3 regions of the Xenorhabdus bovienii SS-2004 genome follow, and region 1 is predicted to be linked to each of the others. Evidence: predicted binding sites of a transcription regulator. Region 1 holds the regulator's gene; each other region holds the start of a gene.
The links. Region 1 encodes CRP, which controls carbon source genes, mostly activating them, when cyclic AMP is high. Its sites were predicted from a motif close to ATGTGANNNNNNTCACAT; they were not measured.
Positions count from the first base shown of each region.

Region 2: a site for CRP is predicted at 2,754-2,771, ahead of glpT (glycerol-3-phosphate transporter). Genes of this name have one in related genera too.
Region 3: a site for CRP is predicted at 2,045-2,062, ahead of gntK (gluconokinase). Genes of this name have one in related genera too.

Region 1 covers NC_013892.1:3,935,047-3,939,436, forward strand. Annotated here, with positions in the region: gene XBJ1_RS17440 (LysE family translocator) at 1-21, opposite strand, end outside; gene XBJ1_RS17445 (YheU family protein) at 194-412, shown strand; gene XBJ1_RS17450 (phosphoribulokinase) at 514-1,383, shown strand; gene crp (cAMP-activated global transcriptional regulator CRP) at 1,945-2,577, shown strand; gene XBJ1_RS22790 (hypothetical protein) at 2,593-2,721, shown strand; gene XBJ1_RS17460 (aminodeoxychorismate synthase component II) at 2,866-3,441, opposite strand; gene ppiA (peptidylprolyl isomerase A) at 3,745-4,311, opposite strand.
Region 2 covers NC_013892.1:542,776-547,165, forward strand. Annotated here, with positions in the region: gene glpQ (glycerophosphodiester phosphodiesterase) at 1-642, opposite strand, end outside; gene glpT (glycerol-3-phosphate transporter) at 1,178-2,533, opposite strand; gene XBJ1_RS02355 (amino acid adenylation domain-containing protein) at 3,464-4,390, shown strand, end outside.
Region 3 covers NC_013892.1:3,620,703-3,625,092, forward strand. Annotated here, with positions in the region: gene gntU (gluconate transporter) at 1-1,341, opposite strand; gene gntK (gluconokinase) at 1,338-1,877, opposite strand; gene gntR (gluconate operon transcriptional repressor GntR) at 2,099-3,094, opposite strand; gene XBJ1_RS15905 (LacI family DNA-binding transcriptional regulator) at 3,241-4,212, opposite strand; gene XBJ1_RS15910 (6-phospho-beta-glucosidase) at 4,259-4,390, opposite strand, start outside.

The sequences.
Region 1 (4,390 bases):
GAATATCAGACTTGCGGTCATGGGGGGATTGTTCCTCTTACCCAAATGGTTAACATTTCCTTTCGACGAAAATAACAGTATGTTATTCACTACACAAGATGACTAATTATGAAAATTAATCCCTTATGAGTGAGCACTTTTCTCCCCTGAGCAGGGCCGCCAATCCCCATTTACAAACTCAGGAGCAACCACAATGATGATCCCGTGGCAACAACTGGCACCCGAAACCCTACTCGATCTGATCGAAAGTTTTGTCTTGCGGGAAGGCACCGATTACGGTGAAGATGAAAAAACGCTGGAGCAAAAAGTACAGGATGTAAAACGTCAGCTTGAACGGGGAGAAGTCCTACTGGTTTGGTCTGAACTGCATGAGACCGTCAATATCATGCCCAAAGAGATGTTTCGCCCTTAGCGCCTTCTTTTTATCAGGCTGTTCCGTTTGCCTTATTTTGCTCTGTATTGCTGATTACGAGAAAGATAGTCCCAACTTTTTTGGATAAGGAGTCTGTTCTTATGTCTGCCAAACACCCTGTCATTGCAATAACGGGTTCTAGCGGAGCCGGAACAACAACGACCAGTGTGGCGTTCCGCAAGATTTTTCAACAACTTGAAGTTACTGCCGCACTCATCGAAGGGGATAGTTTCCACCGTTACACCCGTCCTGAAATGGATGCCGAGATCCGTAAGGCGAAGGAGCAAGGCAGACATGTCAGCTATTTTGGGCCAGAAGCCAATGATTTCAGCATGTTGGAAAAGACATTTTACAACTATGGTGAAACAGGCACTGGCCGCTGCCGGAGATATCTCCACACCTATGATGAAGCCGTGCCTTACAATCAAGTACCGGGTACATTCACGCCGTGGGAATCACTGCCATCAAACACCGATATTCTGTTTTATGAGGGGTTGCATGGTGGCGTTGTTACTCCACAGTATAATGTCGCCAGCTATGTTGATTTGCTGATTGGTGTCGTCCCCATCGTCAACCTTGAGTGGATACAGAAACTTATCCGTGATACCAGCGAACGTGGCCATTCAAGAGAGGCGGTCATGGATTCCGTGGTGCGTTCGATGGATGATTATATCCGCTATATTACGCCACAGTTTTCCCGTACTCATATCAATTTCCAGCGAGTTCCCACCGTTGATACCTCTAACCCTTTCTCCGCCAAGGCTATTCCATCTCTGGATGAAAGTTTTATCGTGATTCGTTTCCGTGGCCTGAAACAAATTGATTTCCCTTATTTACTATCAATGCTTCAGGGATCATTTATTTCCAGTATAAATACCATTGTCGTTCCCGGCGGAAAAGTGGGGCTGGCCATGGAATTAATTATGGCTCCGTGGGTTCAGCAATTACTGGAAGGCAAAAAAATTTCTTGATTTAAACGCAATTTAATTTTTAATTAAACAGGTAACAAAAAATAACGTTGCCTGTTTTACGAAAATAAACATTTCAGTAACAATAAAAACAGATTATAAAGAGAAAATTCAGTAAGGTAAAACGCGTAAAAGCAGTACGATATTTACCAAAGTACCCACAGCCTCTTACACAATAAAAAAGTCATTCAGCCGTTCCCGTCTTTATGTTGTTTCTCCTTTTCCCTTTGGAAATACTGGCATTATTCGATTTCCTATAAGTCGTAGAGCAATAAAGACGACGCTCCAAATAGATTTCTGTTAATCTGGCGGGCTGAAGCGATACAGGGGAAGACAGAAACGTTTTCCTGTGTTACAAACGAGGTTACAAGCGAAGCTGGCAAGATATATAGGTTAAGATTAAGACACCCATATTTTGGTATGATTATAATCTATATAAAATTCCCGCTTGTCAGTTTTTCAGCAAGTTAATATGTTAAACTATTGACTTTATAAAGCCAGCCGGGTGAGGAAAAACTGTTCCTCACGTCATCAAGGCGGAAATAACAACAGAGGATAAAGCGAATGGTTCTCGGCAAGCCACAAACAGACCCTACTCTTGAATGGTTTTTGTCACACTGCCATATTCACAAATATCCATCCAAGAGCACGCTTATTCATCAAGGCGAGAAAGCAGAAACGCTTTACTATATTGTTAAAGGTTCAGTCGCTGTTCTAATAAAAGATGAAGAAGGCAAAGAAATGATTCTCTCTTATTTAAATCAGGGAGATTTCATTGGTGAACTTGGATTGTTCGAAGAAGGAAAGCTGCGTACTGCATGGGTACGAGCTAAAAGTGCCTGTGAAGTCGCTGAAATTTCCTACAAGAAATTTCGCCAGCTCATTCAGGTCAATCCTGATATTCTGATGCGTCTATCCTCTCAGATGGCAAGACGCTTACAAACAACCTCAGAAAAAGTCGGTAATCTGGCATTTCTGGATGTCACAGGTCGTATTGCCAAGACGTTAATGAATCTGGCCAAACAGCCTGATGCGATGACCCATCCTGATGGTATGCAAATAAAAATTACACGTCAGGAAATTGGCCAGATTGTCGGGTGTTCCCGCGAAACAGTTGGCCGCATTCTCAAGATGTTAGAAGATCAAAACCTGATCTCTGCTCATGGCAAAACCATTGTAGTATATGGAACCCGCTAATTTCTGAAATTACTCTTGAAACTGAGCCAGCGCAACCCTTATCCTGCACTGGCTTTTTTGTTGCTTCCTTTGTCTTATCAGTGCAATGGCAGCATCAAGCCCCGTTACGCCGCTTTCTGTAATACTTCACTGGCCTTGCCCTGATATTCCGCTGGGACAGACGTGATTTCCCCCACCTTATTTTTATATTTGCCATATCACAGTGAAATAATAGTCACCAAATATGAATAAAAAATCACATAAGGGCAAATAAAAAACAGCCGGTGAGGAAAATGCGATGGTATTTGGTTAATATCTGAGAAAATTATTCAACAAATCATGTCCCTGTTCACTGAGAATGCTTTCAGGGTGAAATTGCACACCTTCCAATGGCAAAGTACGGTGACGTATTCCCATAATTTCATCTACATTACCGTTATGCTGACTCCATGCGGTCACTTCAAACGATGCTGGCAGGGTTTCAGCAGCAATCACCAGAGAATGATAACGAGTAACAGTCAGTGGACGGTTCAATCCTTTGAATACTCCTTGTTGATTATGGTGGATCAAGCTGTTTTTTCCGTGCATCACCTCGCGGGCTTTGACCACACTCGCACCAAAAGCCTGCCCAATAGCCTGATGCCCTAGGCACACACCGAGGATTGGCAATTTGCCGGCAAAATGCGCAATGGCCTCTAGTGAAATCCCTGCTTCATTTGGCGTACAAGGCCCCGGCGAAATCACTAAATGTGTGGGCGCCAACTTCTCGATATCTTCAAGCTGTAATTCATCATTACGCTTAACTAAAACATTTGTCCCTAACTCGCAAAAATATTGATATAAATTGAATGTAAAAGAATCGTAGTTATCTATTATTAATAGCATAGGAGTATATCCTATTGATTTTTATAGTTTTATATATTGCCGCTACCCTAGCGGGCATTGTGCATTCTGTATTTCGATAAAATCAGGTAAAGCAGCATCAACAGCAGCGGGACGCTCATCATACCACAGACGTATTTTTAAAATAGTAGGATACAAACAGCAGCATTCACCCGTGGTGAGAGCTTGACGTGAAAAGATAACGCAGGTGAGAGGGGAAGACGGCACTCAAAAAGCGAATGGCACAATATAAATACCGTCTTATTTTCTAGGTTTCAGGCAGGAAAACACTGTTTTCCTATTGAATTAAGGTGCAACTTTGGCAGAAAGGATCACAATCGGTTTCACGGGTACATTTTGATAAGGGCCAACATTTTCTGTCTTGACCTGAGAAATTTTATCAACCACATCCATACCTTTTATGACTTTACCAAAGACAGCATAACCAAAATCACGCTGACCGTGATCAAGGAAGGCGTTATCAGTGACATTAATGAAGAACTGACTGGTTGCACTGTCTTTATCTGCGGTGCGTGCCATCGCTATCGTACCACGCAGATTACGCAAACCATTATCTGCTTCATTTTTGATTGGTGCTTTGGTCACCTTCTGCTTCATATCTTTCGTAAAGCCACCCCCCTGAACCATAAACCCGGGAATGATGCGGTGAAAAATGGTGTTGTTATAAAATCCTTCATTGACATACTCAATGAAATTTTTTGTAGTGATTGGCGCCTTGTTACTATCCAGCGCAAGCTCTATTTCCCCTGCTGATGTTACCAGCTTCACATGAGTTTCGGCAGCCAATGCCGGAGTTGCCATCACACTGATAGCACATGCAGCCATAAGCGACACAAAAATACGTTTAAACATTAATGGTTCCTTTATTTTTGAGGTCAATAACAAAACTCATAACAACAAAACTTATTAAGTGTAATTCCCTATAGAACTA
Region 2 (4,390 bases), 830 kb from region 1:
GATGCGTTTGAGTTCATTGGCATCAAAGCATTGCAGATAAACTTTATCGCTCTTTTTGGTGTAGCCGTATTGTTTCAGGACTTCCAGTACCTTGGCGGTGATATCTTTACCTTCCTGGTGGTGGAACCATGGGGCTTTGATTTCAGGGTAGATACCTATGTTTTTGCCAGTAGATTTATTCATACCCTGAATAAACTCAATTTCTTCCTGAAAAGTATGAATGCTGAAATCTGATTTTCCCATTGGGAAACGTCCGGGATAGCTCTGTACTTTTTTACCCCCCTCGATATCAAAACCTTCGGTAAATCTCAGGGACTTAATTTCCGGCAAGGTAAAATCAATAGCATAGTAACGGCCATCAGCACGGGCACGGTTTGGAAAGCGCTCTGCCACATCTGTTACGCGGTCAAGATAATGATCATGCAGCACGATGAGTTCATTATCTTGGGTCATAACGAGATCTTGTTCCAGATAATCAGCACCTTGTGCATAGGCCATAGCTTTGGCTGGCAGTGTGTGCTCAGGCAGATAGCCGCTGGCTCCACGATGGGCGATCACAATCTTATCAGCTGCATGTGCAATACCGGACATCGACGACGCTAACAGCAGACCTGCCATGATGGCTTTGATAGGGGTTTGCATTGGAGTTCTCCACATTTATAGTAATGTATAGTAATAAAAATCTTAAATAAAAATGATGTTATTTTTTTAGCTTGTTTTTTTAAAACAGCAAGAAGAATATGATGATTATTCAATGCAGCTTTTTATATAAAATAACGACATAACACAATGCTGAATACTGATTTTATCTGTGGTATGTCACAGTTTTATGACAGTCGTGTTCATTCTTTAAACGTGCTGTTGAAGTTGTATTTTTGATTCAATACGATATATAGATAGGTAAACTAATAATGTCATAAATTTGGTTTAGTTTTATAAATATTTAATCTAAATAACTCCTTGGAAATAAAATGATTATGACCATGAAGAGCAATATATAAAGTAAAAATCAGTAATATATTTAACCAAATATGACATGAATAAGTAAACCTGTAATTAGGGAGCAATGGATTAGTTCAGTCAGTTGGGTTTGGCAATTAATTTTTCAAGTAACCGCAGTATCAGAAGTAGTACTGCGGTCAATTTTACGTGTTATTACCGTTTATGTGGCGGCAATTTACTGGCTAGCTATACGAGCGATTTCCTGCTTATGTTTATTCTCGCTTAACATGACAAACAACAGTAGAACGACGGACAGGGCACTGCCGCCGATCATGACCATAAATCCGCCGTCCCAACCGAAGAAGTCAACGGTATAACCGACAATGATACTGGCCGCAACCGAACCACCGAGGTAGCCAAACAAACCGGTAAAGCCTGCCGCTGTTCCCGCCGCTTTTTTCGGTGCCAGTTCAAGAGCGTGCAGGCCAATCAGCATCACTGGTCCGTAAATCAGGAAGCCGATAACCAGCATACAGATCATATCAATATTTGGGTTACCCGCCGGGTTCAACCAGAATACGATGGTGGCGATAGTCACCAGTGTCATAAAGAATACGCCGGTGGCACCACGGTTGCCTCTGAACACTTTGTCAGACATCCATCCACATAGCAGCGTACCGGGAATACCCGCATATTCGTAGAGGAAGTAAGCCCAGGACGATTTATCCATAGCAAAGTGCTTTACTTCTTTCAGGTAGGTTGGTGACCAGTCGAGGATACCGTAGCGCAGCAGATAAACGAATACGTTGGCAATTGCGATCATCCACAGCAATTTGTTAGGCAGAATGTATTGCAAAAAAATCTCTTTTGCAGTCAATTCCTTTTCATTTTTGTCCGTATAGTCAGGCGGATAATCGTTTTTATACTCTTCTATCGGCGGTAAACCACAGGATTGTGGAGTATCGCGCATCAAGGAAAATACGATAATTGCGACAAGGATGGCGGCAAATGCAGGCATATAAAATGCGGCTTTCCAGTCCTGGAACCACGCCATACCCAGCATGAACAGTAACGGAGGCAAGCCGCCACCAACGTTATGTGCACAGTTCCAGATAGAAACGATCCCACCACGCTCTTTCTGTGACCACCAATGAACCATAGTACGGCCGCAGGGAGGCCAACCCATGCCCTGAAACCAGCCACACAGAAATAGCAGAACAAACATGACGGCAATGCTGGAAGTTGCCCACGGCACGAAACCCATAAACAGCATCACTGCTGCGGCGAGTATCAAGCCGGCAGGTAAGAAAATACGTGGATTGGAACGATCAGAAACGGAACCCATGATAAATTTTGAGATACCGTATGCAATCGAAATCCCTGACAAAGCGAAGCCAAGATCACCTTTGGAAAAACCTTGTTCCGCTAGGTGAGGCATTGCCAATCCAAAGTTTTTCCTTACTAAATAGTAAGCCGCATACCCAAAGAAGATCCCCATGAAAATTTGCCAGCGAAAGCGACGGTAGAGTGGATCTATTTCTTGCGCGGGCAGCCGGGCTTTGTGGGGTGCCGGTCTAAAAATACTTAACATGTTTGTCTCCACATGACTTTTGGTGTTAGCGAATTACCATCTCTGAGCGATGATGATGTTAAACGAAGAATTTTCATTAACTATTTTCTATATAGAAGGAAATAATAGCCAAAATAATATGCTATATCTGTGATGTATCGCTGACCTGTAGATATAATTTCGCAAAGACCGCAATTTTGAGTGATTTGTTAGAGTTTTGAAATATAATTTACCGATAATATAGTGACCTACGTCACAATAAAACGCTTTGCTTGTTACTTATGAGCGTTTAAAGTTCGTTTATGTTCCTTTCTTAAAGTTAATCCATATTATTGGCAGGGGTTAATACTCAGTAAATATAAAGTTGTAAAAATATGAAATAATATTTTCATAAAATCATACAGACATAAATTCATAAATAAAGGGTGACATTTATCGTCGGGATTTTAACGGGCTATCACTATTTAAATAATGCCTCTGTTTAGTCGTGTAGCTTATTTTTATTTACATGTTTGGCGTTTTTTATAACGCAGTTACAAATAAAATGTTTGGATTTAAAACTCAAAATAATAGATATTACTACAAGTAGGTATTCATATTCATGATGTCAGTTATCATGAAATTTTGAACATCTATTTTTTAAAATAAGATAATAATATCAAGGTAATACCAGATTGTATAAGGCGTAATACAATCTGTCAGCCAATAAATAGCCTTTTTATTTGTAGGTTAATTAATTAAAGATTACATAATAATATTAGTTAATAAAATTATTAAATTAGCATGAAATTTTATGCAATTTATTTTTACGATTCAGTTGAATGTCGACATAAGGTATTTGCAATATCTGAATATAGGCGAAAACTGAATATTAATGACTAACAGCATTGATGTCTCCATTCATCATAAAAAGTGATGAAATAAAATGGAAGACAGAAAGAGAACATCATTATGAATACACACACACACAAGGCAATATTACACACAGCATTCACTGAGCAAACATTTTCACCCGATGACAATATTAACAGTAGTAATATCAGTCATAGGATAGCAGCACTTGAACCATGGTTTGATAACGTGCCATCTCGCTTGGCAAAACTGGCGAAAACGATACCGAATGACATTGCGGTTTCTGATCCCTATGAAACCCTGGTATTTGGTGAATTACAGCAGCGTGTTGAAAATGCAGCAAATATTTTGCATCAGTACGGTGTTAAAATGGGGAGCAACGTTGCTATTGCTGCCGAACGGGGAATTCCATGGTTTGTTACTATGCTGGCGGTTTGGCGAATTGGGGCGGTTTATATTCCCCTTAATACGATGATGCCAGAAAAACGTCTGAATGATATTCTCGCCAGCCTGTCGGAAAGTGTTCTCGTATCGGATGATACGGTATCTGCGGGGCTGAAGGCATCAACATTAATCCCTTTGCACGCCCTTCTGAATAATACCCGTGAAATAATTAATGATGAAATAACAGAAAACATCGATATGCCTGCATTGGGTGATCACCCGGCTTATGTGATGTTCACTTCTGGCTCTACTGGGTTGCCAAAAGCGGTACAGGTGCAGCATGACAATCTGGCTGCCTGTCTGTGTGCATTCGGCAAGTTACTGTCAGTCAATCAGCATGATTGTATGCTCACCCTGACGACCTTTTCTTTTGATATCTCATTAATGGAATTACTACTGACTGTCGTTCATGGCGGCAGTATCTACATTACATCAATCGATACTCAGCGTGATGCGATGGCGTTGTCGCAAATACTGTCTGATCCCCAATTCACCTTTGCACAAGCGACACCTGTTACTTGGTTAATGGCCTTGAATGCTGGCTGGAAACCTCGTTCAGAGTTGAGCATGCTTTGTGGGGGA
Region 3 (4,390 bases), 310 kb from region 1:
TTAACTCAGCATAGCAAAATAGATCATGCCGATAATGGCACCCGTAGTACCCAAAATAGTTTCCATAATGGTCCATGTTTTCAGTGTCTGTATTTCTGTCGCACCCGTAAACTTACCGAACAGCCAGAAGCCAGAATCGTTTACATGGCTGAGTATCAACGAACCACCAGCAATACACACTGACAACGCCGCCATTTGTGCACCGGAATAACCCAGTTCACCAATCACTGGCAGTACCAGACCCACAGTAGTCAGACACGCTACAGTAGCCGAGCCCTGAATCACGCGCACTGCCCCTGACAGAATAAAACATGCCAGCGCAATTGGCAGACCGGCTCCCACCAAAGCATTACCGAGCGCTGGCCCGACACCGGAATCCACCAGCACTTGTTTGAACACGCCACCTGCCCCCGTGACCAGCAGGATGATCCCCGCAGGCTGAATCGCCGCAGAGCATACTTCCATAACTCTGTCTTTACTCATACCGCGACGAATCGCCAAGCCATAAATCGCCACCAGACAGGCAATTAAAATCGCGGTGAAAGGATGGCCGATAAACTCCAGCCATTGATACAACGTTGATCGCTGATCGACGAAACGTGCAGCAATCGTCTTCAAACCCACGAGTACCAGCGGGAATAATACCAGTGCCAGACTGAAACCAAAGGAAGGCATCTGATTTTTACCAATGCTCGGTGTATTCAGATCCTCGGGTAATTCCAGTGTCACATGTTTACTGATGAAATTGCCGTACATCGGGCCGGCCAGCAACATGCCGGGGATAGCAGCACTCAGGCCAATCAGGAGCATCCAGCCGAAATCGGCTCCCATCTGGGAAGCCAGCAACATCGGCGTCGGCCCCGGCACCAGAAACGCCGCAGCGGCTGCAACACCGGCAAACAGTGGAATTGCCAGTTTCACCACATTACCACCAGTACGACGTGCAACGGCAAATACCACGCCAATCAACAGTACAACCGCCACATCAAAAAACAGTGGCAAGGCACAGATAAGCCCCGCGATGCCCAGTGCATAGTTCGCGCGTTTTTCACCAAAACTTCCCAGCAATTTCACAGCAATCTGGTCGAGCGCCCCTGTTTCATGCAGGATCTTGCCAAACATAGCACCCAGCGCCACCACAACGGCAAGGAAGCCCAAAGTGCCTGACATGCCGTTTTGCATGGTCTGGGTGATTTTTTCTAATGGCATACCGGAAAAGATCCCCGCCCCCATTGAAACCAGTATCAGCGCGATAAAAGCATGCATTCTGGCTTTCATCACCAAAAACAATAGCAGGAGGACAGAACCGACAGCCGTCAGCACCAAAGTTAATGTAGTCATGAATTCCCCTCGGTAATGCAGTCAATTGTTGTCATTGTGTTTTTGATTACTTCATCAAGGTCTGGTCTGATATCAATGTGATGGACATCTTTTTCATCGTCAGTCGGTTCTTCCAATACCTCAAACTGCGAGATCAGCATTTGGGGTTTGAAGAAGTGTTCCTTGCGAGCTTTCAGACGGCTTTCAATTAAATAAAAATCCCCCTGCATATACAGAAATGACAGGTTTTTGTTGCCATTACGCAGCATATCCCGATAGTTTTTTTTCAGAGCAGAGCACACGAGCAAAGAGATATTATTTGTACGCTGCATGGCAAAAATGGCATCGTTGAGTGCTTTTAACCACGGCTGACGATCATCGTCATTCAAAGCGTGGCCTTGTGCCATCTTAATAATATTGGCGCGGGGATGAAGAAAGTCACCATCCAGAAACGCCGCGCCCAGCTTACGGGCAACCCCACTGGCAACCGCAGATTTACCGCTGCCGGATACCCCCATCAATACAAAAACATGATTTGGCTGTTGGGTATTGCTCATATCAAACTCCTTTGTGCAGATTTTGTTACCTGGCTATCTCTGTGATGTACCTGCAAAATCTTCTCTATGAAATATTATCTATAAAATGTTACCGGTAACTTATTGTCGGTAACATTACCAGCAACACAAGATCGCGAGCAATTAATCAGGATCGGCAAAAAAGGAAAATGTGAGGCTTATCGCAATTGAAGATAGGAAAGCATCATTTTGATCTACAAAAATTAAACACTTTCTCCCAATGAAAGCGTAAATCCAACATCAATAAGGGTTTGTTCCAGTTTTTGTCCCTGCAAACGGGCAAATAGGGCTTCCGCCGCCCTGCGTCCGATCAGATCACGCGGAGTCAGTACACTGGCCAGTTTTGGCATCATCACCTGGCCAACATCATGGCCGTGGAATCCAGCGACAGCGATCTGTTCCGGGACATTGATCCCCTGTCGCTGACATTCAAAAATCGCACCAATCGCGATATCATCATTGGTGCAAAACAGACCATCAACATCAGGGTATTTCTGCCAGGTTTCCCGCAAAAGCTGCGCGCCAAGTGAATAGGACGAACTGGCAGGCGTCATCACATTTCTCGGCTGCAACCCTGCGCTGCGCATCGCCATTTCGTACCCATCCAAGCGGATCAGCGTTCGTTCATCCTGCCGCGCTCCGAGGTAGATCACGTTTTGGCAGCCATGCTCGATCATAGCCACCGTCATCTGCCGCGCCGCCTCAAAATTATCGATCCCGACTGCAATATCAAGGCAGGGAGAGACGCTATCCATCAGTTCCACAACCGGAATGCCTGCCGTCTCCAGTACCTTCAAGGTCTTGGGCGTATGCGTCCGCTCTGCCAAGATCAGGCCATCAATATTGTAAGAAAGCAGGGAAAGCAGGCGCTCTTCTTCTTTCTGAGCGGAATAACCGTAGTGGGTGAGCATCGTCTGATAACCATTACAATCAGTTACCTGCTCGATCCCACGAATGACTTCGGCAAATACCTGATTAGTCAGTGAAGGAAGTAAAACCCCGATCGTTCGGCTGGTAGAATTGGAAAGGATGTCCGGCACACGGTTGGGAATATAACCCAGTTGATCCAACGTTTCAGCGATCCGTTTTCCCAATGCTTCCGAGACCTGATCCGGATTACGCAAGAAACGGCTGACCGTCATTTTTGTGACCCCAACGAGGTCTGCGACATCTTGTAAAACTGGACGTTTTTTCTTCATTTTCAATATAATGCAATCAGCTTTCTATATTCAGACTAATAAAAAGCGGTTTTAACACATTTATACACCATAACAATACGATTTTTAGCCAAAAATGCTGGCTCACTCTCACCTCACATAGCTATCGTTATGAGAACTGTGATCGCTTACCCTTGTCTGAGAGAATTCCGATAAATAATTTGGGGCGTAAATTCTGGGGGAGGTGTATCAGGTTCGATCAATAAACGAGCTGCGAAACACGCCATGTCAGTAATGGGAAAATGGACGCTAGTCAGTGCAGGATAGACAAATGCCGCCCGCTCTCCGCTATCATAACAGATGATGGAAATATCCTCTGGCACACTCAGCCCCAACTCTTTAATCGCCAGCAATGCGCCGAGCGCCATCTCTTCACTACAGAAGAACAGGGCATCCGGCCGTGATTTTGCCAGAATGGTTCGAGTTTGCCGGTAGCCACTTTGCAGATCATACTCCCCTTCCAGACAAGCAACAGGATTCAATCCCGCATTCTGCATGGCATCCAAGAACCCTTGACGGCGCTGCCGGCTTGGATTGCGTGACAAAGGGCCACTCACGCAGGCAATGCGAATATGTCCATTCTCGACCAAGGTTTGCGTGGCGAGATAGCTGGCCTTGTGGTGATCAAACACAACACAGCGGGGCTCCAGCCCTGCCACCAGACGATCCAGCAACACAAACGAACGGCCACTTTGAGCGAGTTGCCTCAGCTTATCATCACTGATGGCACGCACATGTAAAATCATCCCGCCGCAGCGCAGACTATGCAAATGCGTAATAGCCTGCCATTCGTTTTCAGCACGATTTCTCCCCTGCATGACCAAAAGCTGTTTGCCATGTGATTCAGCTTCCGTCTGGATGCTATCCATCAAAGCACCAAAGAAGCCGCCACGATAGGAGGTAGTCACTAATCCCAGCGTATTGCTCTGATTTGAAGCCAGTTCACGCGCTGCCAGATTGGGGCTGTAACCCAATTCTACGATGGCATTCTCAACTTTGGCACGGGTTGCTGCCTTCACTTTGTTGTCACCATTAACAACACGTGACACCGTAGCACGCGAGACGCCAGAATAACTTGCCACATCTTCCAGTGTTATCATGCTTTTTCCTTGTTAACTCCGTGCTCCTATTCCTGCCAGACACAACTTATCGTTTAAACTGGGGCAAATACATGCGGTTAATCTCTAAGATTTCGTTCAATAATGTCGAATCCAACGCCACATCGCCAATCAACGGATGAGTGACCAGCGCCAACAGTGCGACCTTGCGATCGCCATG